DNA from 3 places in the Alicyclobacillus fodiniaquatilis genome. Region 2 is predicted to be linked to each of the others. Evidence: riboswitches for the same ligand, from Rfam matches in the RefSeq annotation. Region 2 holds a riboswitch; each other region holds the start of a gene.
The links. A riboswitch is a leader RNA that binds a small molecule or an ion and turns the genes downstream of it on or off. The one in region 2 is predicted to bind thiamine pyrophosphate.

Region 1: it holds a riboswitch for thiamine pyrophosphate, as region 2 does, so the genes downstream of both, thiD (bifunctional hydroxymethylpyrimidine kinase/phosphomethylpyrimidine kinase) here and ACFSB2_RS01170 (ECF transporter S component) in region 2, are expected to answer to the same signal.
Region 3: it holds a riboswitch for thiamine pyrophosphate, as region 2 does, so the genes downstream of both, thiC (phosphomethylpyrimidine synthase ThiC) here and ACFSB2_RS01170 (ECF transporter S component) in region 2, are expected to answer to the same signal.

What each region holds. Positions count from the first base shown of each region.
Region 1 is NZ_JBHUCX010000083.1:160,143-168,431, forward strand. Features, by position in the region: gene ACFSB2_RS20360 (phosphatase PAP2 family protein) at 1-643, opposite strand, end outside; gene ACFSB2_RS20365 (LysR family transcriptional regulator) at 982-1,869, opposite strand; gene ACFSB2_RS20370 (MFS transporter) at 1,984-3,336, shown strand; partial or broken gene ACFSB2_RS20375 (Tn3 family transposase) at 3,323-3,457, shown strand; gene ACFSB2_RS20380 (hypothetical protein) at 3,542-3,748, opposite strand; gene ACFSB2_RS20385 (hypothetical protein) at 3,928-4,287, opposite strand; gene ACFSB2_RS20390 (hypothetical protein) at 4,581-4,829, opposite strand; gene ACFSB2_RS20395 (hypothetical protein) at 4,861-5,109, opposite strand; gene ACFSB2_RS20400 (hypothetical protein) at 5,190-5,714, opposite strand; gene tenA (thiaminase II) at 5,833-6,507, opposite strand; gene thiD (bifunctional hydroxymethylpyrimidine kinase/phosphomethylpyrimidine kinase) at 6,504-7,433, opposite strand; TPP riboswitch at 7,526-7,629, opposite strand; gene ACFSB2_RS20415 (YjgB family protein) at 8,082-8,289, shown strand, end outside.
Region 2 is NZ_JBHUCX010000004.1:105,893-114,181, reverse strand. Features, by position in the region: gene ACFSB2_RS01175 (ATP-binding cassette domain-containing protein) at 1-1,065, opposite strand, end outside; gene ACFSB2_RS01170 (ECF transporter S component) at 1,062-1,634, opposite strand; TPP riboswitch at 1,756-1,858, opposite strand; gene glpX (class II fructose-bisphosphatase) at 1,936-2,904, opposite strand; gene ACFSB2_RS01160 (winged helix-turn-helix transcriptional regulator) at 2,975-3,322, opposite strand; gene ACFSB2_RS01155 (SPW repeat protein) at 3,446-3,805, shown strand; gene glpK (glycerol kinase GlpK) at 3,997-5,487, opposite strand; gene ACFSB2_RS01145 (hypothetical protein) at 5,535-6,581, opposite strand; gene ACFSB2_RS01140 (RNA polymerase sigma factor) at 6,562-7,119, opposite strand; gene ACFSB2_RS01135 (glycerol-3-phosphate responsive antiterminator) at 7,199-7,762, opposite strand; gene ACFSB2_RS01130 (hypothetical protein) at 7,909-8,178, opposite strand.
Region 3 is NZ_JBHUCX010000102.1:109,360-117,648, reverse strand. Features, by position in the region: gene ACFSB2_RS26780 (VC0807 family protein) at 1-376, shown strand, start outside; gene ACFSB2_RS26775 (hypothetical protein) at 653-958, shown strand; TPP riboswitch at 1,379-1,485, shown strand; gene thiC (phosphomethylpyrimidine synthase ThiC) at 1,579-3,333, shown strand; gene ACFSB2_RS26765 (ParA family protein) at 4,374-5,141, shown strand; gene ACFSB2_RS26760 (hypothetical protein) at 5,128-5,670, shown strand; gene ACFSB2_RS26755 (hypothetical protein) at 6,316-7,263, shown strand; gene ACFSB2_RS26750 (hypothetical protein) at 8,078-8,289, shown strand, end outside.

The DNA of each region.
Region 1 (8,289 bases), on a different contig from region 2:
GAACGCTGTAATGCAGCGTATACCCTGGTCCAATCACTGGCACAAACACATAGCAGACGTATCCGACATAAAAAGCAATCAGTGTCGCAAACAGATATTCAGAAGCCGCACGTCGACCCTGCACCATCAAAAGCGCAATGGTGGCAAAAAGCAGCCAAAACCACGACACATATGCGCCTGTCAGGAGATACGTCAACCAATGCCGCGCAAGCGGCTGGAGAATATACGACACCTGATTGCCGAAGATGGTTTGGTCGATGTGTTGAATTACACTGTCATCCAGCCCCGGATGAAGCACGGGAACATAAAAGTTGACAACGCGAAACACAATCAGCAAAATGCAGTACGCCAAGAAGATGCGCAACGCGAAGAAAAAGCGTTTGAAGATGTCCTTGGAGCGCTGGCGCAGCAGAAACGATGCCCCCACCAATAAAACGCCGCCAATGACAATGGCGTATGGCACAAAACGCGCATAGATGCCCACCACAACCGCGAACATATGCCAGTGATAGCCAGGTTGGCCAACCATCAAATCGAGCGCATGACCATAAGCAAAGAAAATCACCAACGCAGCAATTGAAGCCAATCCGCCAATCCATTCAAACAGTTCAAGTTTCTGAATGCCTGTCCACAGAGATCGCACACCATTACTCCCATTCATCGTGCTTATCACGTTCTTGAATCATATCAACCAAAACTGAACCAAACGCCTGCCAGCGGTTCTCCGTATGCATCGCATCTGGCGCAAAACCGCTCAATGTACAAGCTGTTTCATAACCTTACGTCAAACCCCTTCTAGAAATCATTGTGAGCAATACTATTCGTTCTACAAAAGTTTGTCAGTCCCTGCAGGAAAGTCATGTCTCTACACCAAAATGGATTACGTCACGAAACGGAAAAAATCGTACGCCAAGAAAGCACTATCGGACCCGACATCCGAATGTGCGAGTATATTCACACTAGATTGCTTACGTAAGTTATTTATTTGGGAACGAGCTCATTGAAGTATTCTGTTGCGATTTCGCGAAATTCCAGAGCAGCTCTCGATAAGTAGCGACCTCTGTGCCATGATAAGCCGATTTCTCGGATAAGATCACGATGCTCCATTCGAAGATATTTGGCACTTCCCTGCATAGAACGCCAAGTAGACGACGCTGGGACAAAAGCAATTCCGATTTCAGCTTCTACGAGACTACGAAGCCTAGCTGGTTCATCACCCTCATACACGTGTTTGGGTGCAAACCCAAGCGTTTGGCAAATACGGTCGGTTAAGTCACGAGTTGGATAACCTCTTTTTAAGCCGACAAACCATTCATCCTTCAGTTCTGTAACTGCGATACTACTCCGAGCTGACAATCGGTGCCCATTCGGAACGGCCACAAGGATTGAATCAAGCAACATCACTTGACATTCAATATCGTCACCTCGAACTGGTGGAGACGATAAGCAGAAATCAACCTCACCTCGATGGAGAAGTGTACACATCTCCTCTTTGCTTGACACTTGCACGTGAAAATGTACGTGAGGCTGCTTCCCGCGGAATTTTTGCAAGATTTCTGGTAACGTGCCAGCGGTGTTCACGGCCAATTCAACCGAACCACTTTCTGGGCTCAACAGATCGCGAATCTCTTGCCTACTCTGTTCTAATTCAAACATTGCTTTGTCAACACGATGAAGGAAGGCGCGGCCAAACTGATTCAATCGAAGCGTTCGACCACTCCGATCAAATAGAGGCACGCCTAAATCCTCTTCCAAGCGTTGGATCGTCTTGCTTAGCGAAGATTGAGTAACGTGCAAACTTCGTGCGGCATTGGTCATATGTTCCAGTCTCGCCACCACCTGAAAGTACTGCAACTGAAGCAGCTCCATCCCATCCCCACCATTCATTCCTTAGAATCAATGCATTTATCAATTCAAATGCGTTGGAATACATTTTGAATCTGATTTACCATGGCGTCAATATACTTCAGGAGGAGACCGGAAATGACTGTTCGACGCACATGGTTCATGGCTTCCATCAGCCTTGGCATTCTATTGAATCCACTAAATTCCTCAATGATCTCTGTAGCCATAGCGAAACTGCAAAGCGTATACCAAATCAGCTTCACAGACGTGTCATGGATGATATTCGCGTTCTATATATCGAGTGCGATTGCACAGCCTGTTATGGGAAAAGTCGGCGACTTATTCGGGAGAAAGAAAGTGTTTCTCGCCGGACTCATCGTTGTCTTCATTACATCGATGTTTGCTCCGCTATCGCCTAACTATAGCTGGTTGATTGGATTCCGTGTCCTTCAATCAATCGGTACAAGTATGATTGCGGCAGTCGGAATGGCAATGGTTCGCATCTATATCACCGAGAGACAAGCAGGTGCGTTGTCGGTTCTGTCAGTATTCTTGTCTGGGGCTTCAGCGTTTGGCCCTTCCATAGGCGGCTTTTTGATTCACTGGTGGAATTGGCCCGCAATTTTCCTTGTGAATATTCCTTTCATAGTAGCAAGCTTTGTAATTGCATCATGGACGATTCCGAAGGACAATCTGGAAATCCATGTTTCCATTAAGATGTCGTTTCGCACGCTGTTAAACTTGGTGGATGGCTTGGGAATACTCCTTTTCTGCGTAGGAATGGTCGGCATACTCATCGCAGCATTATCATCGGAGTCGGTCAGTCATTACGTCAGCGGTGTGACTGGTCTGATAGCGATGGGACTATTCGTATGGCGGGAATTAAGGACGTCGACCCCTTTCATTCCTTTACGTAGCTTCGGTAAATACCCGACAATGACCTGGGTCCATTTCCAATTCGTACTTGTAAATATCTTATACTACTCCCTGTTTTTCGGACTGCCGACATACTTGCAAGAAGAACGACATCTAAACGTACTCGATACGGGATTTCTCATGCTATCTTTAGGTTTGTGTTCGCTGGCCGCTTCACCGATAGCGGGACGATGGATAGAAAAATCGGGCTCTCGGCCAGCGTTGCTTCTGTCCGGAGTTCTGATGGTGTTCGGGGCGGTATGGATGGCCACCTTGCGGCAAACTTCGCCGGTTATCAGCGTTTGTTTTGCACTAGCCGCATTTGGTATCGCAAATGGGCTAAACAATGTCGGCATGCAAGCAGCTTTGTTCAAAAGCACACCAAAGGAAATGATCGGTGTTTCCTCCGGCTTGTTTCAGACATCAAGATATCTGGGGACGATTCTCTCCTCTTTATTACTAGACGTTGTCTTTGGAAATCGTCTTACTACGGAGAATTTTGAATGGCTGGGAGCGATTCTCGCGGTCATTGCGGTGATGTTTTTATTGATGAGTTGGAGCCGTCGAGGTCGATAACTGGACGCACTTCACCCGTCATTTCACGCATCTCAAAAGCAACGAACAAGTTGCCGACCGAAATCTGCTGTTAACAGTAATTCTGGCTGACGCGATCAATTTGAAGCTCGGTAAAATGGCGTAGTCCTGCACTTGCACAATATGAACAGGGACGCCGGAATTCGTCCGACATCCCTGTTCATATTGCAGCTTGATTTCGGTTGAATCACTCTGACAACTGTGTATCTGCTGGACTAGACGATTTCCGGCCATCGCGCCTGGAGAGCGCCGTGTACAGCACACACGCATAAAGCGCCGCTATGACGGCCATTTCGACGAAAAACACCCACATCGGCGCGTACAATGCCATCGAAACAAAAATCAAAACTGTCACCATACACATCGTCAAAAGAAAAATGCCCATCCACTTCACTGGCATCCCCCCAATACACACTATGATGCGGCCAGTGAAGTTATGCTTTCGCTATCGGCACTGCCCGACTGCTCTACCTTGAAAATCATGCGGCACCTTGGTGCTGCGCCATCCGCGCTGCCTCGATTGACTGGCATTTTCATGATGTTGCTGGCACGGGACGCATCACGCATGGCGGTCTACCACAAAAATAGCCCCCACAAAGCGTAAATCACCAAAAATGAAACCGCCCATCGCGCCCAAACGCCGCGGTAACCGTAACCACCTGGATAACCGTACGCGCCGCCCCGATAGCCAGCGGCGCCATTCGGGTAACCCCGGCCAGCACCGCCCCACCAAGCCAAGGCGACATCCAATTTTCCCATGTCATCCTCACAGACATCTGTGCTTGCAAACTGGACAGGTACGTACTGTTTCGGGGATAGAATTATGGCCTTATCCCCATTGATCCGTTCGATGATCCCCTGATGATGGCCATAGGGAGTCTGAAATCGAACCCACTGTCCGACATGACGCTGACATTCTGCTTTCGTACACACACGCTCCACCCCCTCGCGTAATCCATCCATTGTATGTTGAAAACGAGGGAACGCCTGGACGAATGTTCAGCATCTATATCTCGGGCGGTTTTTGTCGGTTTGTGTCGAAACTTTTATAGACAAGTATATGTATAAGCGCTTAACAAAATCTGAACACCTACATTAAGTATTGAAATGCAACATTATTTAGATGGAATAAAACCGATTACATCGAAAAAAAAAGCTATCCCAGCAATTTTCTCTGCTTTGGGATAGCCCGCTTGCACTTGTTTGGTTCATTGAGCATGGAGGCCTTACAGGTTGCCGCTCACCTGTGCCTTCAAATCCTGATCCAACATGTTTCCATCCATCAGTTCAAAGCCGTCAAAATTATTGTTCACAATGCCCATGTTGAGCATAAATACGCCGAACTGACCGCCTTCCGCTTGAACCATCTTTTGGTTGGCATCCCAGCCTGTCATGTTGAGTTCACCAAAAAAAATACCAGCATTCTGTTGCGGCGTATTGACATTTAACACGCCGACGTTGATCATACTCGGCATCCTCATCCCCCCCGACTGTCGTGCGCAATGTCTACAGTGTCGCAGCAACCTGCCCCTTGATGTCCTGATCTGCGATAACTCCATCAATCACTTCGAAGCCGTCAAAATTGTAATTCAAATTTCCGATGCTAAAACAGAATATCCCGTATGTTCCACCGTGCCCCATATCCATCTTTTGATTTGCATCCCAACCCGTCATATTGACTTGGCCGACAAATACACCAGCATTTTGCTGCGGTGTGTTCACATTCATCACACCAAATGAGATCATGTTCGGCATCTTTCCACCTCCACAGTGAACACATCGGTTTCTCATCAAAGTATGGCTACAGCCTCAACATCATGCTGACAAAATCACAACTACCCACCGTTTACCCGCATCGGGCTGCTTGGCGCGATGAATACCGCCGACTTATTGTCTCTATCGTCAATTGGCATATCAATTGCATCGGGATCGTACGCGATGTTCACATTGCCCGCCTCCAGGTTTTGATTCCCATACACCAACCCCAAACCAATATTGTTTTTCTCATGCGAATCAAGTCCAGTGATATCCGCATCGCCAACAAAAATCCCCGAATTTTGTGTCACCGTTTGGACGTTGATGGAATCCACTTTTGCGTTCATCACACTTTCGGCGCTGTGATCGTGGTGAGGCGCATAAACATGAACATCTCTGTCGTCAATCGGCGTGTCAATCCAATCTGGGTCATAGACGATGCCGAGGTTTTGATACATCTTATTCTGTGAACCAACGCCACCAAACCCAGTGTTGGATTTCGAATGATTGCTCACGCCGAAAATAACGTTCGTATTGCCGAAATACACTCCTGAATTCCCCGATATCACATTCACCTGTAATTGCACTCTGTAATTGGCTTTCATCCACTCGTGCTCCTCACAAATGATACACACACCAGTGTTCTTCACCTTATGCCTATGTATAGGCAAAGTGTGGTTAGACCTCTTTTGGTTGAAGCCATTCGCATGAACGCTGTGACCTTCACTGCGTTTCGCATTCTTCAAAACGCCAGGTTTCCAAGTCATACGCCATGGTCCAAAACTCCAATTCGTACTGTGACGAAAGCAAAAAATGCCGTGTCATTTTTTGCTGTTCTTCAATGGAAGCCGCTGCCGCCAAGTTGTCCGCACGCTCAAGTTGTTCTCGCACAAGCTCGCCGTACCACGCACTGCCATACGTTGCAACCCAGCGCTGATAAACCGGATGTTCTGGCCGGGCGTCGCGATAGTGAAGTCCAATCTCCCAATACAGCCAGTAACAAGGCAAAATGGCCGCAACCACTTCCGCGACCGTGCCCAATGACGCCACCGTGATCAAATGAGACATATAGCGATACGCCGTCGGCGCTGGCAGCGCCTGTGCATCCGGTGGAGCGATGTCCAGCATGGAGAAAAACGTTTGATGCAACGCCCGCTCCGCATCATCCGTGTTCGCCGCATGCGCACGCAAGCGCGCACCCAACTGCGCGTCCGCCTTGGCGGCCCCCATTCGTTGAACCTGCGCGAATGTGCGCAAGTACAGCGCATCGTTGCGAATGTAGTGCGCAAACGCTTCGATGGGTAACGTCCCATCTGCGATTTCCCGTACAAATGGATGCGACAGACTGGCCTCCCACAGATGATTTGCAGCATTCCGACTATATTCAGACCATTTCATATGCGTATTCCCTCCAAATGGAATCGTCCGTCATTGTGCCAGCGGTATGTCCCACCAGCCTCAATTCCTGTACTAAACCGTGGCGCTACTGAATGATCCAGCGGGCCATGACCTGTTCCCACATCCCACGCAGCAGCGCTGACCATCGCTTCCCAAACAAACGTCTTGGCTGTGGCGATGGCATCCAGTACCCTCATTCCCCGCGCCAGACAGGCGGCAATTGCAGCAGACAGTGTGCAGCCTGTGCCATGCGTCTTGCGGCTAAACACCCGCGGCGCGTAGAATGTGGTCAAGGCGCTTCCGTCAAACACGAGATCAAACACCTGCGCCCCGTTTGCGTCATCCGGAAGCGTCCGCGAGATTCCCCAAGTTGCATGCCCGCCCTTGAGCACAATACACTGCGGTCCCATCTTCGCGAGGTCAGAGACAGCTTGCTGACAATCTGACCAGGAATGAATCGGATAACCACACAAAACTTCCGCTTCGAGCAGATTGGGCGTCAGCACAGTGGCCAGTGGCAACAAGCGCGTTTTCAGCATATGTACAGCGTGATCCTCCAAGAGCGACGCGCCGCCTTTGGCGACCATCACCGGATCGAGAACGAGATTTGTCATCTCCGCGCGCGCAATGATGTCGGCAACCTCAGTTGTCATGGCGGCACTGCCTAACATGCCGATTTTGGCGGCGTCAAAGCCGATGTCTCCATTCACCGACTCCACCTGCTGACGCAGGAATTCCGGCGCGACTTCGTATATGCCTTGCACACCTTGCGTATTTTGTGCGGTGAGCGCGGTCAATGCTGACGCGCCATACACTTCAAAGGCGGCAAACGTCTTCAGATCCGCTTGGATCCCCGCCCCACCCCCGCTGTCCGATCCAGCGATGGTCAATGCTCTGATTACGTGCCCGGTATCGCTTATTTGCACCAGATTCGCTCCTTTACGTCCGTTCTCGCAAGCGCCGTGAACAAAAAAAACCACTCCCCGCGGAGTGGTTTGGTCAGCCAGTGCAAAAAAGACATAGCAAACGTCCACTTCCCTCCGCTGGTATCATCCAGATCAGGTTCCAAGAGTTCAAGGATAGGTCCTTGTCTCAGCCAAAATGGCACCCCTAGTGGTTCATATGAAGTTAAGCGCATCGCAGTTGGCGCACGCAAAAATTATCACTCTATTTTTAGGGTAGCGCAAGCATAAAACAAGGTCAACACGATCCGCCCGTCATCCGAGGGCTGATGCACCATCCGGCATTCGCGCTGTAACCATTTCAGACATTGCTTCGTCTAATTCATAGAACGCTATACGTGAGGTATCCTCTGCATCGACAGAAACAGGGGCACACGAATCAAGTGGGATCATCGCAGATGGTGTGTGCAAACATGTCAATTTGATTTCGAGCAAGAACTGGACACATGTACTTCAGCAAATAGGCTCACTCTAACGATAGACCGCCATGCGTGATGCATCCCGTACCAGTAGAACCATGAAAATGCCAGTCAATTGGAGCATTGCGGATGGCGCAACATCAAGGTATCGACTTGATTTACAGGGTAGACAGGAACAATGGAGGCGTGACCAATGAGAAAAACAACCTTGACAGCAACAGCTCTGATTCTCGGGTGCACAATTTTAACCGGATGTGGCATGGGTGCAAATTCGGCAACCCCAACGCTGGCTGCAAAGACGAATCCATCTACAAGTGTGTCAAAAAATCACGATGACAACACCAAAACAACTGGCCAATCCACCACTGGCGCCACACAGACAAGTTCGTCTACCCCAGCCA
Region 2 (8,289 bases):
GCCAACGCGTTCATACAAAAACTGATACTCCGGATTTTGAAAGCCGTAGGCAATTTGCTGGTAGCGCAGTTTCGATTTCACACGGGAAATCGGCTTGCCGTGCAACGCCACAGCACCGTCTGTCGGCGGCTGCAGGCCAGCCATCACTTCGAGCAAACTGGACTTGCCAGCACCGTTGGGTCCGAGGATGGCGACCCACTCCCCTTGGTGCAGTGAAAACGTGATATCGCGCCAAACTTGCTGATTGGCGTAAGTTAATCGAGCGTGATCGACCGTGAGCACGGGGGACTCATCAATACAGGTTGCGTTGGCGCTTGCAGAAAGTTGATGGGTGGATTGAACCTGATGATGTTGCTGCTGCCAAGCGGCGGAGGTGCACACCTGTTCGATATGACCCGTCGCATCGACGACGACAACTTTGTCCACATATGGCAACAGCGGCTCATATTTATGCTCAATGATGACCAGGGTCTTCCCCTGTTCGCGCAGACGGGCGACTTGTTCGAACACCTGCCGCGTCGACAGTGGATCTAGATTCGCGGTTGGCTCATCCAATATCAGCAGTTCACACGTCAGCGCCAAGGCCGAAGCGATGGCCAACTTCTGTTTCATTCCCCCGGAAAAATGTGTATGCGCAGCCGAAGTGGAGACCGTTAGGCCTACTTCAGCCAGCGCAGCGTGAATACCATCTGGCATCGCCGCTCTTGGTACACATATGTTTTCCAGCCCGAAGGCAATTTCGTCATCCACGCGCCGCATGCAGAATTGGGCTTCTGGATCCTGAAACACGTACCCAATCTTGCCAGGCGCTTGCAGATGTTCTGCCAAGGCGCACTCTCCTTCGACTGTCGCTTCAATCGAACGGGGAATGACGCCCGCCAAGGCCATGGCCAGCGTACTTTTGCCGCTGCCGCTGGGACCGATGATCAGGACGGCTTCTCCTTCATACACTGTCAAACTGCAATCCTCAATGGCAGGTGATGAAGCGCCCTCATAGGTGATACGAAGATGATCTGCGGAAATGGCCAAACGCTTGGCAACTTCCGCATAGATATGGCGATTCATCGATTCAACGTCCTTGTTTGCTGACCGATTGCGAAATTGCGGACGACACCAGCCCGATTGAGCGCGTCACCCACCAGTTTCGGCAACCAACCAGCCAACACGACGCCACTCAGCAACGTCGCGACAAAGTAGCCGACAATCACAGTTGCAGAGAGCTTGTCGCCGCCGGACTGCCAAAACCATTGGAATGCGCAGCCAAGCGAAGCCAAAAATCCCGACAGAAGACATACCGGCAAGTTGTAGCGGCGGTAGAAAAAGATAAAGAAGGCCAGTTCAGCGCCAACGCCTTGAACCAATCCGGATGTCAAGTTGGAAAATCCCCATTGACTGCCGAGCAACAGCTCAACTGATGCGCCCACCATTTCTGCCAGCAGCGCCGCACCTGGGCGACGGATGACGTAAGCGACCAGAACTGAAGCGATCATCCACAACCCGTTGATCAGTCCTTGCAGCGGCACCCAAGCGCCCGAAATGACATCATACAAAAAATCGGAGAGATAATAGATGCCCCCACATACAATCGCCAAGACAACCATCACAATCACATCTCGCAATTTCCAACGTGCCAAGTCATTCATCCTCCCTTGTTCGTGAGGAGTTGAGCGTCCGACGCGGACGCGGTTTCAGGCCACGACATCACAAAAACAGCACCAGAGAACACATGTAGACATGTGAAAAGAGGTGCTGTTGCAATGGCGATGGGCACTTCCTCCCGCTGGTATTATCCAGGTCGAGTCCGAAAGGGTTAGCAGCAAGCTGCTTCTCAGCCATCATGGCACCCCTAGCGCCCCTCTTCACGTTATCAAATTGTCAATCGCAAGTTTAGCATGTCAATCCATATCCCGCAATCGCTTGTCCAGCAAAAATGACTTACAGCCTGTCCCAGCCAACCTTTTTATCTAAATTGTGAAGCGCATCCACAAAGCGAACCGTACCGGTCTTCGCGCGCATCACGATGGTCTGTGTCCGCGCCTTTGTCTTCGATAAAAAACGAACCCCATGCAGCATGTCACCATCCGTAACGCCAGTTGCCGAAAAGATGGCGTCCTCGCCACGAACCAAATCTTCCATCATCAGCACCTGATTGATATCCTTGATGCCCATTTCCAAACAGCGTTGCCGCTCTTCATCGGTCTCCGGCAACAAACGTCCCATGATATCGCCGCCGAGACATTTGAGCGCACATGCAGCGAGCACACCTTCCGGCGCGCCGCCGGAGCCAAAGAGGATGTCCACCCCGCGCTCCGGAAAAGCCGTGTTGATGGCCGCGGCCACATCGCCATTGGCAATCAGTTTGATCCGAGCGCCCGCCTGACGAATTTCCTCGATCAACGCCGCATGGCGCGGCCTGTCTAACACGACCGCCACGACATCCGAGATGTCCTTTTCGTTGGCTTTTGCGACTGCTTGTAAATTCTCTGTCACCGACTGGTCCATATGTACTTTGCCACGCGCCCGCGGACCCACTGCCAGCTTGTCCATATACATGTCAGGCGCATGCAAAAGACATCCTTTCGGCGCAATGGCGACAACCGCCATCGCATTCGCCTGGCCGCTCGCCACGATGTTCGTCCCCTCAAGCGGATCGACAGCGATGTCCACTTCCGGCGCAGCACCCGTCCCAAGTCGTTCTCCAATATAGAGCATCGGCGCCTCGTCCATCTCACCTTCACCTATCACGACTGTTCCATCCATCGCCACGGTGTCAAACATTTTGCGCATGGCTTCTGTGGCTGCATTATCTGCTTCGTTCTTCTTGCCGCGTCCCATCCAACGCGCGCTGTTGAGCGCAGCTAATTCGGTGACACGAACAATTTCCATTGCCAGTTCTCGTTCCAAAGAGACACACCCTTACCCGATTGTGTTGAACCACGCACAAAAACGGTTCGGCATTTCAAAATGAAGCTGCTCATTTATCTTGCTTTTGCATGGTTTCCCACCACATATCCGCCCATTTTTGCACTTCTTCCATTGCTGGTTCCAAGCTTTTGCCCATTTCTGTCAACTCGTACTCTATGCGCACAGGTCGCTCAGTATAGACTGTGCGTTTTACCACTTCGATATCCTCCAATTCCTTCAAGCGTTGATTGAGCACACGACCACTGATGTTGGGTATGCTCTCTGCAATTTCCTTCGCCCGTTTTGGCCCATGCAAAAGTGCCCGGATGATCAATCCTGTCCATGGCTTTCCCAAAAATTCAAAAGCCCACTCAAATTTCTCGCATGTCGGCGCAATATTTTCAGCGTTTATTTTCATCATGATTTCACCCTCTTTTATGATGAATTGTACCATAGTCATTGACATCTTTTAAGTAAAGGATATACAATACGATTGTAGTTTACAAAAAGTAAACACAAATAAGAATTGAGGTGTTGAGTCATGAAATCAAGAAACGTGCTGATGGCTATCTTTGGCATCTGGTTCATCATTTCGCCATGGGCTCTTGGTTTCTCAAGTCACGTGGGTGCCATCTGGACCAGTGTCATCCTCGGCGCAGTGTTGCTCATCGTCTCCGTCTGGGCCGCGCTGCTAAAAAACGCTGGCGGCGTTGGTGTCTGGCAATCATGGGTCAATCTTATTCTGGGCATTTGGTTTATCATCCAACCGCTCACAATGTCGCTTGGCACGGCAGATGATTGGGTGAGCATCATCTTGGGCGCAATCACCATCATTCTTGCCATTTGGAACATGAGCGACAAATCAAATGATCATGCCCAAACGGCCTCTCACCAACAATAAACAAAACGCACTTATTTAAATCGTCGTACCAAACATTCCTTTTAAGCATCACAAAAGAGTGACCGCTCTTGCGCCTGTCGGTCACTCTTTTTTACGCCTCCGCACAACGTCATCCCTAATCATGATGAGCCGTTCCACGTGTATTAGCCCGCACTGCAGTTGAATTGGATAGATGAAGCACAGAGACAACCTTATTTGAACGCGCGTGTAGCGGCGACTGCCGTTTGCCAACCACGATACAGGCCCGCTCGCTCTTCCTCTGCCATTTGGACAGAAAACGCCCTGTCCCGCCGCCAACGTTGGGTCAATGTTGCACGCGTGTCCCAAAATCCGACGGCCAATCCTGCGAGATACGCTGCGCCTAAGGCTGTTGTTTCCAGCACATGGGGTCGTTCAACTGGCACATTCAAAATATCTGCTTGAAATTGCAGCAAAAAATCATTTGCCGTTGCGCCGCCATCCACACGCAATTTCTTGAGCGAAATGCCAGAATCCGCTTCCATTGCCGCAACGACATCGCGGGTTTGATAAGCCAGTGATTCCAGCGTCGCTCGCACAAAATGCGCTTTTGACGTGCCTCTTGTCAGACCGAACACCGCACCGCGCGCTTCGCTATCCCAATGTGGCGTCCCCAATCCAACAAAAGCCGGAACGACATAAACGCCATCCGCCGAAGTGACTGAACTGGACAACCATTGACTATCTGCCGCATGCTCAATGACACCTAACCCATCGCGCAACCACTGAATGGCCGATCCCGCTACAAAAATACTGCCTTCAAGCGCATATTCCACTTTTCCATCAATTCCCCAGGCAATCGTGGTCAACAGACCATGCGCCGACTCGACCGCTGTCTCACCCGTGTTCATCAACATAAAGCAGCCCGTGCCATACGTATTTTTGGCCATCCCCGTTTCAAAGCACGCTTGACCAAACAGCGCAGCCTGTTGATCTCCCGCAATTCCGGCTATGGGCACTCGCTCGCCAAAAAACGCAGCAGGATCCGTCATCGCATATACTTCAGAAGAGGATTTGACATCCGGCAGCATTGCGGTCGGCACTGCCAAAATCTCGCACAAGTCCTCATCCCACTGCAATTCATGGATGTTGTACAACAGTGTGCGCGATGCGTTCGTATAGTCTGTGATATGTACTTTGCCGCCAGAAAGTTTAAAGACAAGCCAACTGTCTATCGTGCCAAACATCAAGTCACCATTGACGGCTTTTTCGCGCGCGCCCTCGACGTGATCCAATAACCATTTGATTTTCGTTCCAGAAAAATATGGATCAATCAGCAACCCGGTTTTGTCCTTAAAAAGCTTTTGCAGACCTGCATCTTGCAACTGCTGACAAATAGGCGCACTTTGCCGCGATTGCCATACAACCGCATGATAAATCGGGATGCCTGTGTGTTTATCCCATATCACAGTTGTCTCACGCTGGTTTGTAATGCCGATGGCCACCATGTCGCTGGCAGACACCGCATGTTGCTGCAAAACCTCAGCGATGACCGTTTGCACAGAGGACCAGATTTCCATCGCATCGTGCTCAACCCAACCATTGTGCGGAAAATATTGTCTGAACTCTTGCTTGGCAATCCCACATATTTCACCCGCTTGATTGAACAAGATGGCACGCGAACTCGTCGTCCCTTGATCAATCGCTAACACATACTTGGCCATGACAACTCTCCCGTTCTTCCAAAGTAAGTCGCATTGCGCACGGCGTTCTAACTTTTTACAGCCACGGCCATCCAATATTTGCTTCCGTCATAAATCACAACGTCGTCATTTTGCTTTGCGCCAGAAACGTCATATAAATTGTAATGCTCGTATATGCCAATCCGTGGGCCTGGTTGTCGCACCGCCTGCGATGTAACCACATACGTCATCTGGTTCCAAGAGAACACATTCGGCAAATCCACTGTGGCGCTTTGGTTGACTTGTGTCCCGGACGCGTCTGTCCCGGTGCTCAATGAAGACTGCACGTCAGTTTGACTCGAAGCGCTGTTTGCCGCCGTACTTGCCTCGCTTCCTGAGTGCGGACGATTGATGATACCTGCCCCGGACGTGATTTCGCCTGGCGCATTTTGCGTAGTTGGTGCACCGCCGCCAGTTTGCGGTTGGGTGTCACTCCCCTTTGATGCGGACTGCGTTTTGCTTGTTTGATCCGCTGTGTGCTGACCCGCCTGCTGTCCGTATACCGCGCCATGCGTTGTGACTGCGCTCGTGTTTGTGTTATTCGATTTCATCTGGTTGGATCCTGCCGTTTGGGATGATGCTTGCGCTGGCGCAGATTCACCTGTTTCTACCTTGTGGCCAGCGCCCTCATTTTGGCCCGTTCCTGCTCTTTGGCCTGTGCCTACTGCTTCATCTTTGCCTACCGCTTGGCCCACACCCGTCTTTTGACCAGTTTCTGCCGTTTGACTTGTACCTGTACCTGCCTTCCCTGAAGCCGAAGCCGAAGCCGTCTGATGTACGTTTGACTGTTGCGCGGTCGAACTCGAAGTTGCGCCAAACGTATCCGCACCAGAGCTCGGCAATGAGGTTGCACCCATCGGATTCATCAACCAGATACCTGCCACGATGACAGCGGCTGCAGTCGCGCCAAATCCACTGCCCAGCCACAGACGCTTGTGGTAAGCCCTGCTTTTTTTCGGCGGCTGCAGTGTCGAGGCGGCCTCGTCAATCGCATTTAGCATCTTCGTCCGGAATTCTGCGGACATTTCATGTTCCGCGAGAGATTTGAGTGTGTGTTCAAGTCTGCTCGATTCCATGTCGACCCCGTCCTTTGTGTGTAGATACACTGACCAGCTCATTTTCCCCGATGATATGCTGTAATTTTTTTAAAGCTCGGTGCAATGTCACCCGAACCTTGTTTTCTGTCCAACCAAGCAGTTCTGCAACTTCTTTGGAAGTTTTATCTTGAATGATGCGCAGGATAATCACCTGACGATACACTGCTGGCACACTTTGCAACACACTGTCCAATTCCACAGATGCAAACGAATCTGACACGCTCAATGTGTCAGCCATGATTTCCAAATCGATCTCGGTGAACCGCTTGTTCCGTTTTTTTCTGCGAAGCACATCGCTTAGGTAATTGCGTACAATCGACCACAACCACGTGCGCGAACTGCTGCGGTGCTCAAAACGAGGCCAAGCCTGCAAAGCGCGAAGAAAAATCTCCTGCACTACATCTTCAGCCTGAATCGCGTCGCCAAGTGTATAACGCACGTACTGATAGACTTCATCGCCATACTTTTCAAATAAATCCTTAATCGCATTGGCCGTACTGGATTGGAAATCGTCCATACGATCCCTCATTCCCAACGTAAAAATAGTCGAATGGTACATAGGATTTGTTACAGATGGATTTGCTAAAATTCGTTGCTCATGAAGTCGGGAAATAAAATTGTCTTACTTCAAGGGAAGATGTACTGACGGCACTGGCCCCTGCGGCAAGCACCTCAGTCACTTCATCCATCGTTTCTATAAAGCCGCCGGCGATGACTTTGCGTTTGGTCTGTGAGGCAACCTCGCGCACCAATTTCGGCACCACGCCTGGTAAAATTTCTACATAATCGGGATCGCAATGCTTGATGACGCGCACGCTCGTCGCCAAAGCGTGAGAATCCAGCAAAAAAATTCTTTGAATACTGATGATACCGTGCTTCTTTGCCGTCACCATGACACTGGCGTGCGTCGAGATCAACCCAGTCGGCTGGATCCACTGGCAGAGAAACTGCGCTCCAGCTTCATCCGGTTTCAGCCCTTGAACCAAATCTGCGTGAACCAACAGTTTCTTTTCATGCTGTCTGCCCATTTTGCTCAAATGAATCAACTGACCGATATGGACATCAAGTACGACGATGTACTCAATGGATGTGGCAAGCAGGGATTCGAAATCTTTAATGGTTCGCGCTGCGGGGATGACAATTTGCTGTTCAATCTTCAAGAGATCCCTCCCCTTTATGCTTCCGCTGGATTCGCGGACGGCGGCGCACCCCGTCATCGCGAATGTCTACATCTTCGATTCTACACGAAGCTTGTTGCCTGTAACGCCATTCCCCGGGATTTTACATGGTAAATGTTGCATCAACATCAAGGAAAAGATATATCCTCTTCCGATAACGTGGCAGAAAGTGCATCTTCCAACAGTTCCTCATGTGGAAGTTGAGCGGTATATGCAAGCTCCCCTGCTTGCGACCATGACAATGCAGCTTCACGCGACAAGACCGCGCCAATCACCTGCCCCATTTCATCATAAACCAAGCAGGCATCCAGATTTTTTGTCTCAAGCGCTTCGAGTGCAGCGGCAAGTTTCATCTGATTCGCCATCCGCACAGAGATTTTCCACGTTGTTTCCTTCATCCAACTAGCCCCCTGGACATCAATACGTCCATGCGTCGGACAAACTGCCATCATTTATTATCGAGTATTGTCGAGTATTGTCGAGCAAAACTGTCCGTACAACGCATGATT
Region 3 (8,289 bases), on a different contig from region 2:
TAATGCACAATTACTGCTCTTGCGCGGAGCTTTCGTGACAGGAATGCTTGGGATTACGTTTCTTGGATCCTTGTTATTTCCTAGGCCGTTGATTTACTATTTTGCTATTCGATTTAATTCATCCGAAGAGGGACGCAATCGCTTGTCCTCCTTGTGGAGCAACTGCCATTTTCGACGTAGAATACGCATAACGACTCTCGTGTGGGGCGTTGCGTTACTCAGTGAGGCACTACTTGAGACCGTGCTCATATACTCCATTTCTACGTCAGAATTCGTGATTATCTCGCCATTTATTCAGTATGGAATTATTGGATTGGCCTTTACGTGGACCCATTGGTATAGAAGAAAGGTTAGAACGTCATCCATGGGTAGTTGAGTCTGGGTGGGTGTCTCTTTCTTTTCACATATTTAAGTGATATTGAAGTAATTAAACAGACGGCAGAGCTCTAACTAATGCAATATGGGCACACCATTGACTACACCGTTAGCTATGCATTTGATTAGCATACGAGGGAGCGGGAATGGTGGAATCGAAAGAACCAGTATCCAAAGAGATTATTAACGCGCTTGAGCAACGGTTGAATCCGATTAGTTGGCATCGCGAACTCCGAAAGTCGGACCAGTATAATTTGACCAGCAGAGTCAGGCATGTGTGCATGCCAAAGCACAAACTGTTCTGAGCATTCACTCTGTTTTCCTCGCAAAGGTTCGCTGGAAGAGACAAGACAATTACACCGAGCATTTTGTTTTTGGATCCACCGCGCAACACGGAGCTTCGCAGTCTCGTCAACTTGGCGTTCACACCGAAGGCGATTTCCGCTCGGGCACCTTGATTGAAGAAATCTCTAAAGAGTTACTTGATGTGCAGTTGACCGCCTCGAAACCGCGGGAGGCGGCACCAAGACCTAAGGTGTGCGACGGGTTGCCCGAGTCTCTTATCCCTTGCTCGTTATCGTGATTGCGGAGATGATGGGAGTTCCTGCGGAGGACCGAGAAGTTATTCAAGCAATGGTCAGACTTACCGATGGAGGGGTCTGCCGATTCGAATCCAGAGACCATTATGAACCTAATGAACCGCAAGCAAGCAGGACGGCGCGAGTTGAATGGGTATTTTCGAAACATTGTGGACATCAGCGCAAACATCCAAAACCGAATTTGATTGGTGCGTTGCTGGATGCTCAAATAGATGGAGAGAAGCTGACAATAGAAGAATTACTCTGCTTTTGTGTCCTGTTATTGGCCACAGGAAACGAAAACTATACTTAGAAAAAATGAGACATGTTTCGCAGACTGCCCCACTTGTCAAACTGATGTAATGCATCAGGAGCTAAGTAAGGTTGTTTAACCAAGTGGTCAATGATATCGTAGAAGCGACAGTATAATCTAAAACGGGAGCTCGGCAAACCGGGCTGAGAGGGCGAATGTATCGCCGACCGTCAACCTGATCTGGATAATGCCAGCGTAGGGATTTTCTTTGCACATTTATTTTCTGTGAAGACCCCCGAACAATATGCTGCGGCCTTTTAGGTTGACAAAGACCACAGCCTGTCCCCGCTCCGAATTGAAGGAGACAAACAAATGTCAAATGATAGTGAATTTTTCCCCAGTAGTAAAAAGGTATACGTAATAGGCTCTCGCTCCGATATTCGTGTGCCAATGCGTGAGATACTACTCTCACCTTCGACGGGCCGATTTGGAGAGCAAGTGAACGAACCTGTACGCGTGTACGATACGAGTGGTATATACACGGACTTGAATGCTGTCACAGACATACAACGAGGATTACCTTCAATTCGTAGACATTGGATTCTTGATCGTGCAGACGTTGAGGAATACGTGGGGAGAAATGTATTTCCAATTGATGATGGATTAAAAGGCACCGCCGAATCGAATCGAGAAGTGTTTCCTGGCTTAAAACGAAGACCGCTTCGTGCTCAAGCAGCTAAAAATGTTACACAAATGCACTATGCAAGAAAGGGTATCATTACGCCCGAAATGGAATTTATCGCAATTCGAGAAGGAATGGACTCTGAATTTGTTCGTAAAGAAGTTGCAGAAGGACGAGCAATTATTCCATCCAATATCAATCACCCTGAAAGCGAACCAATGATTATAGGTAGGAACTTCCATGTAAAAATTAATGCAAACGTCGGTAACTCTGCTGTCGCATCATCCATCGAAGACGAGGTAGATAAAATGAGATGGGCGACACTTTGGGGGGCGGATACGGTCATGGATTTATCCACTGGAAAGAACATTCACACTACACGTGAGTGGATTATTCGCAACTCCCCCGTACCTATTGGGACCGTACCTATTTATCAGGCACTTGAGAAGGTCGATGGAGAAGCAGCAGCATTAACATGGGAGATATACCGTGATACGTTAATCGAACAGGCGGAGCAAGGTGTAGATTACTTTACGATTCATGCAGGAGTTCTTCTTCGATATATTCCACTAACTGCGAAGCGTGTTACCGGCATTGTGTCACGCGGCGGGTCTATCATGGCAGCCTGGTGCTTGGCACATCATCAGGAAAGTTTCCTATATACTCACTTTGAAGAAATTTGCGAAATTATGAAGGCATACGATGTTGCTTTTTCACTAGGTGACGGTCTTCGTCCTGGCTCTATTGCAGACGCCAACGATGAAGCACAGTTTGGAGAACTTCAAACACTTGGGGAACTTACCCAAATCGCGTGGAAGTACGATGTGCAGGTAATGATTGAAGGCCCAGGTCATGTTCCTATGCACAAGATCAAAGAAAATGTAGATCGACAAATGGAAGTATGTCATGAAGCCCCGTTTTATACACTCGGCCCACTGACCACTGATATTGCTCCAGGTTATGACCATATTACGTCATCAATTGGGGCAGCGATGATCGGGTGGTTTGGCACTGCAATGTTGTGTTACGTGACACCTAAGGAACACTTAGGGCTTCCGAACAAAGATGATGTAAAAGAAGGCGTCATTACCTACAAAATTGCTGCTCATGCAGCAGACTTAGCCAAAGGACATCCCAACGCTCAGCAACGTGATGATGCACTCTCCAAAGCCCGATTTGAATTTCGTTGGCGTGACCAATTCAACCTGTCTTTAGATCCACAACGGGCAATTACATTTCACGATGAAACGCTCCCTGCAGAGCCTGCAAAAACAGCTCATTTTTGCTCTATGTGTGGTCCAAAGTTTTGCAGTATGAGGATCACACAAGATATTCGTGAATACGCACAGGAAAAGGGATTGAATTTGGAATCTGCTATCAAAGAAGGAATGCATGAGAAATCCAAGGATTTTTTAGAATCAGGAAGTCAAATCTACCAAGAATAACACAAATAACGAGGTGTGCGTCGTGCATCACCTCGTTATTTCATTCATTGACAGTAACAATCTTACTAAAATGAGAGTAGATGAGGCACAAAATTACCCTACAATGGGTATAGAGTCATCCAATGCATCCGCAACGTATTATACAATATCTGACGACTGACGTCTCGACTGTTTAACGGCGAATTTGAAGGTAGTGTCGGATACTCAATTTCAATTACATTAATTCCCTATTTTAAAGCTACATACTATGTATCTACATATAGGTAAATAACTCCCTCTTGCCGCTTACGAATCTTTCCTTTAATCGCGGAGCTGTATTGGTAACACCACGCCACTTTCCTTAATACCCGTGTGTTTCGCTAATCTAAAAATTGACCATGGAATAGGGTTCTGCTAAACGAAAAGTGGTTCTTTCACGCTTTTGGTGATGCATTCAAAATCCCTGCTATTTCGACAGAATTGATCGATGTTTAAAATTGGGTGATCTTCTGTCCATAGAGTCTAAACTTTAGCATCTGCATGAGCTTGTTTCATATTCGCCGCTGTTCCCGTGTGTGTAAGTCAGTTATGTACGGCAAATTCAGGCTAAACACTTCAAAGATCTTCGTTGCACCAAGCATCGAAAATGCTCCAATCTGGCTGGTATGCTTCGATGCTTATCCTTCAGTAACACAATTCAGTAATATTGTTCAGTAACACAATTCAGTAATATTGTTCAGTAATATTGTTCAGTAATATTGTTCAGTAATATTGTTCAGTAATATTGTTTTTAGAGTTCGCCGTATGCGCGCGTTCAGGGACAGTTTTCCGAACAGCGCCATGTATATGAGACTTCCGCCCCTGAATAGAACGTATCGTGAATTAGCGTTCCATTAGAAAATGTGATACCCGTTAATGGTAGAGATTTAGCGAGTAACGTCACTTGACGCCTTCTCTAGTTTTTGTTGTTAAGTTAAAACTGAAACGTAAACGTGTTGACTTAAACGTTTAATGAATTTACGATAGGAAACAGAGAAGAAATTACGGAAAAGAGGACATATATGGGAATCACCATTAGCTTTGGGCTCCAAAAGGGCGGTGTCGGAAAGACAACGACTACGGCTGTGACAAGCTGGTTGCTCTCTCAACACCAAAAAGTACTCGCGGTTGATTTTGACAGTCAGGGGAATCTTACACAGTTTCTAACTCGTAGGAATATTTATGATTTTACCAATAATACTGTTCTTGAAGCTGTCAAAGAGCGGAATCCGGAACCGTACATTTATCAAATTACCGATAGACTACACATATTACCTGCCGAGGATTTGTTGTCTACATTTTCCAGGTATCTGTATCGTGAATACTCGGGACAACCTGCTCACCTTTTGCGGGAAACGATTGATGAGGTAAAGAACGACTATGATTATATACTAATTGATTTACCTCCGAACTTAGGCGACCAAACCATCAATGGCTTGGCAGCGTCAGATTACGCAGTCGTTATGCTTCAAAGTGAGCCATTTGCGTACGATGCGCTGGATAGATATCTAGAGACGCTTCAGATTGTGCAGAAAATGGCAAATCCGAACCTCCAACTTGCTGGAATACTGACTGGCTTACTTGACGTTCGTACCACTTTGGATAATTCAATTCTGGAACAAGCGCGAAATGATTATGAAGATGTTGTGTTTGACACTGTCATAAGACGGCGGAATCGACTGAAAGAATTCGTTCTTAGTGGCATTACTGATAGAACGCAAGAAGATAAACGGACGTTGGAGCAGTACGAAGCGTTTGTGAAGGAGCTGATGGAACGTGTCAAAGCGTGATCAGATTAAAAGCCTACTTACAAGCAGGACTTCTGAGTTACCGAGCGAGAATCCTGCAAAAAAATCGCTTTTAGAAAGTAATTCACTGAACACGAAAACTGAAGAAACAAACGTATCAGTATTACGTAACACTGAAACTGAAGCAAAAAACACAAACGTAAAACGTAATGCTAAAACTGAACAGTTAAACGAAATAGAAAAACATAAACATCAAACGGAATCGGAAAACGTTTCAGTAAATAGTAATACTGAAACTGAAACGTTAAACATAATAGACAACAGTAACACTGTTCAGTCTGAAACCCCGCAAAAACCCTTTTCCATAGCGGATCATATCGCAGGTATGCTTGAAATTCAGGAGAAAGACAAGAGGACTGTAGAAGACACGCATAAGCGCGCAACATTTCTGATTCGGAACGACTTATTACAGCGCTTAGATAAGGTCGCAAAACGCCAATCTAAGGGCTACAAAACGAGGGTAATCAATCAGCTTCTGCAAACGTGGTTAGACAGTTTAGATGCGCGCTAATGAACCATAAATCGACTGCTTTTTACAAAAAAATAGGGCCAAAAATAGGCCCTCATTTATATCAAAAACGCTCAATTATATCCTTCACGAGATCATTGTGCAATAGTATCTGCCATTTTTTCTCTTGATTAGACATATTTCTTCAGGTAATATAGTCACAAATCGTATTTCCGAGTGTTGAATGATTTCGTTTCTATGTCGTTTTGTAAATTAAATGGATGTTTGTACAACACTATCCGTTTATAACTTTGAAAAAAGAATAGGATTTGCTCCCACCCGGCGACCAAACCAGCTAGAGCAAATCCCATCCGACTAAGTTATTTAACTTATGTCAATTTTAACATACATGTAATGATTACTTCAACATGTAGCGTTATTTTTTGATGGGAAACTGTTTGCTGTTGACGCACGACTGGGGGCCCCTATTCCCGGTCTTTTTGTATTTACAAAAACAAAAGAGAGTTCTAAGTCACAAATTCATCTAAAAAGGAGGATCGTGCGAGAGACGAAAAAGGACAAAAAAATAGCATCGGCTGGAACCGATGCAATGTGGAAGTACCTGTTTCCAAAAGAAAAAGAATTCACAAAAACAGGATACCACGTTGTTCTATTTAATGCAACCTTTTTTAGGTCTTCGCTCTCAGTATGAACTATATCGCAACACCTTCAAATATAGCCAACTCAACAGAAGCGCAACTGCGCACGCAACAACCATACGATAACGCGAAATTTTATACAGCAATGAGACATCGTTTACATCATTACGATCTTCCCGCAAGTGCATTAGCTGTGTTTGTCGGTCTACATATGATCATCCATGATGCAGACACGGGACGTTTTTTTCGCGACGATGTAACATTACGAAAGACCCTCAACTTGCCTAAATCAACAGTCCATCAAGCATTCGAACGTCTTACAAAAACGAGCTTGATCCGCGAACTAGAAGATGGCGAATGGATGATTACTCATTACGAACAAGACCGTTTGATGGCGAAGAGTTATTTTCGTCTCAATGAGAATTTCATCGAAATACTCCCACTACTCGTTCAACACCATGCACCAAACGTTCTACTGTTTGGTCTCGAACTACTTGATCGTGGGCGCCACTATAACTCCGAGATTATCTATGGCACTAAAACATTGATTCATGAGTGGAATTTAGGCAACTGTCGTTCACGTGTATACAAAGCATTAGCACTATTAAGTAGGATTGCCCTTTGGACGATTGTTCCAAACAAAAAAGAGACCGATGATAACCTTCACTTTCACTTAAATAAAGATTATCAACGGGACGAGGAACAAAACCAGTATCGTGCACTTCATGGCCGGATATCTCGAGAAACGAAGGAAGCATATAACTTCTCCGGCGGAACAGACAAACTTACCTGGTATGAATTAGCGAAAACTACAAGAATGATTATCCAATACGGTATAGAACATCAACTAGAAGACAAAGAAATGATTCGATTGGCGGGGATTTTCGGTTCCTACTGTGCCCGTGAACGAGTCAAGACACGTAAAGCCTATTTAGGAAAAGCGCTAAAAAGCAAGACAGGTAACCTCTACGAAAAAGTTCAATGGCTTGCAAGTTAAAATAGAAAGTCATATATAGCTGTCAAATCGGGCCCTTGGCGCGATTCTATTTGCATGCAACTTATTTTAAAGAAGGCTCTGAGCAAACAACCCAGAGCCTTCTTTATGTCCTACAAAAAGAAATATATAGAAAATGACTCACAAAAAGATAGATTTCATTCGTGGATAAATAAAGATTTCCACTGAAACTCGTTCAAGTTGAGAATACAAAACTGTGCATAACTTAGGATAAAGCCAATCTGGAGAAAAGTGGTTCCATATTGTGAACCTCTTCTGTCCAATTTATGCATCACTCAGATCCGAAATCAAAACTTATCTATCAAGGAACTCTCTATCTCTTTGTGTACCCGCTTAACTAATCTTTTATTTAACAGATAATAATCAGAGGTGTGCAAAAGCACAAATTTAAACTATCTTTAACAGCAAATACATTGACTCACTATACTACTGCTTTCGCAGAAATTAGAGGATAACTACTTCAACTAGGGGTCACGTCACGAAACGGAAAAAATCGTACGCTAAGCTCAAAAGCCCAGCGGTAATATGTCGAGGGGGTAAAAGCTGTTTCTATTCCGATTTCATTCTGAATGCGGAAGCACCAACTTGTAATAACCATCTCCAATATTCCATTCCACGCAAACTCCGCCTCTCTCCTAATCGTCTTGCTCGCAACAACCTGACGATACTCCATCCGTTTTCAAGACCATATACCATCATTTCGTGACGCTACCTAACCCTATGAGTCGTTGGGAGAATATTGGCTTTATCGTCAAGGAATCTTGACAAACGATTTTCGTCAAGATATATTGACGACATGGACAGTCAAAACTTGATCAAATGCCTAGATGTCGAACTTGTAAACTCTATTGAAAGCGATCCGCTCGTAGCATTGTCAGTAATTACCCAATTGAAGTCCGCGATTTCCGAGCATGAGCGTATGGCGGTTTTTCTTGCACTGGAATCGCACAGCTGGCGAGAGGTGGGCGAAGCACTCGGCGTGACTAAGCAGGCGGCTTTTCAACGGTT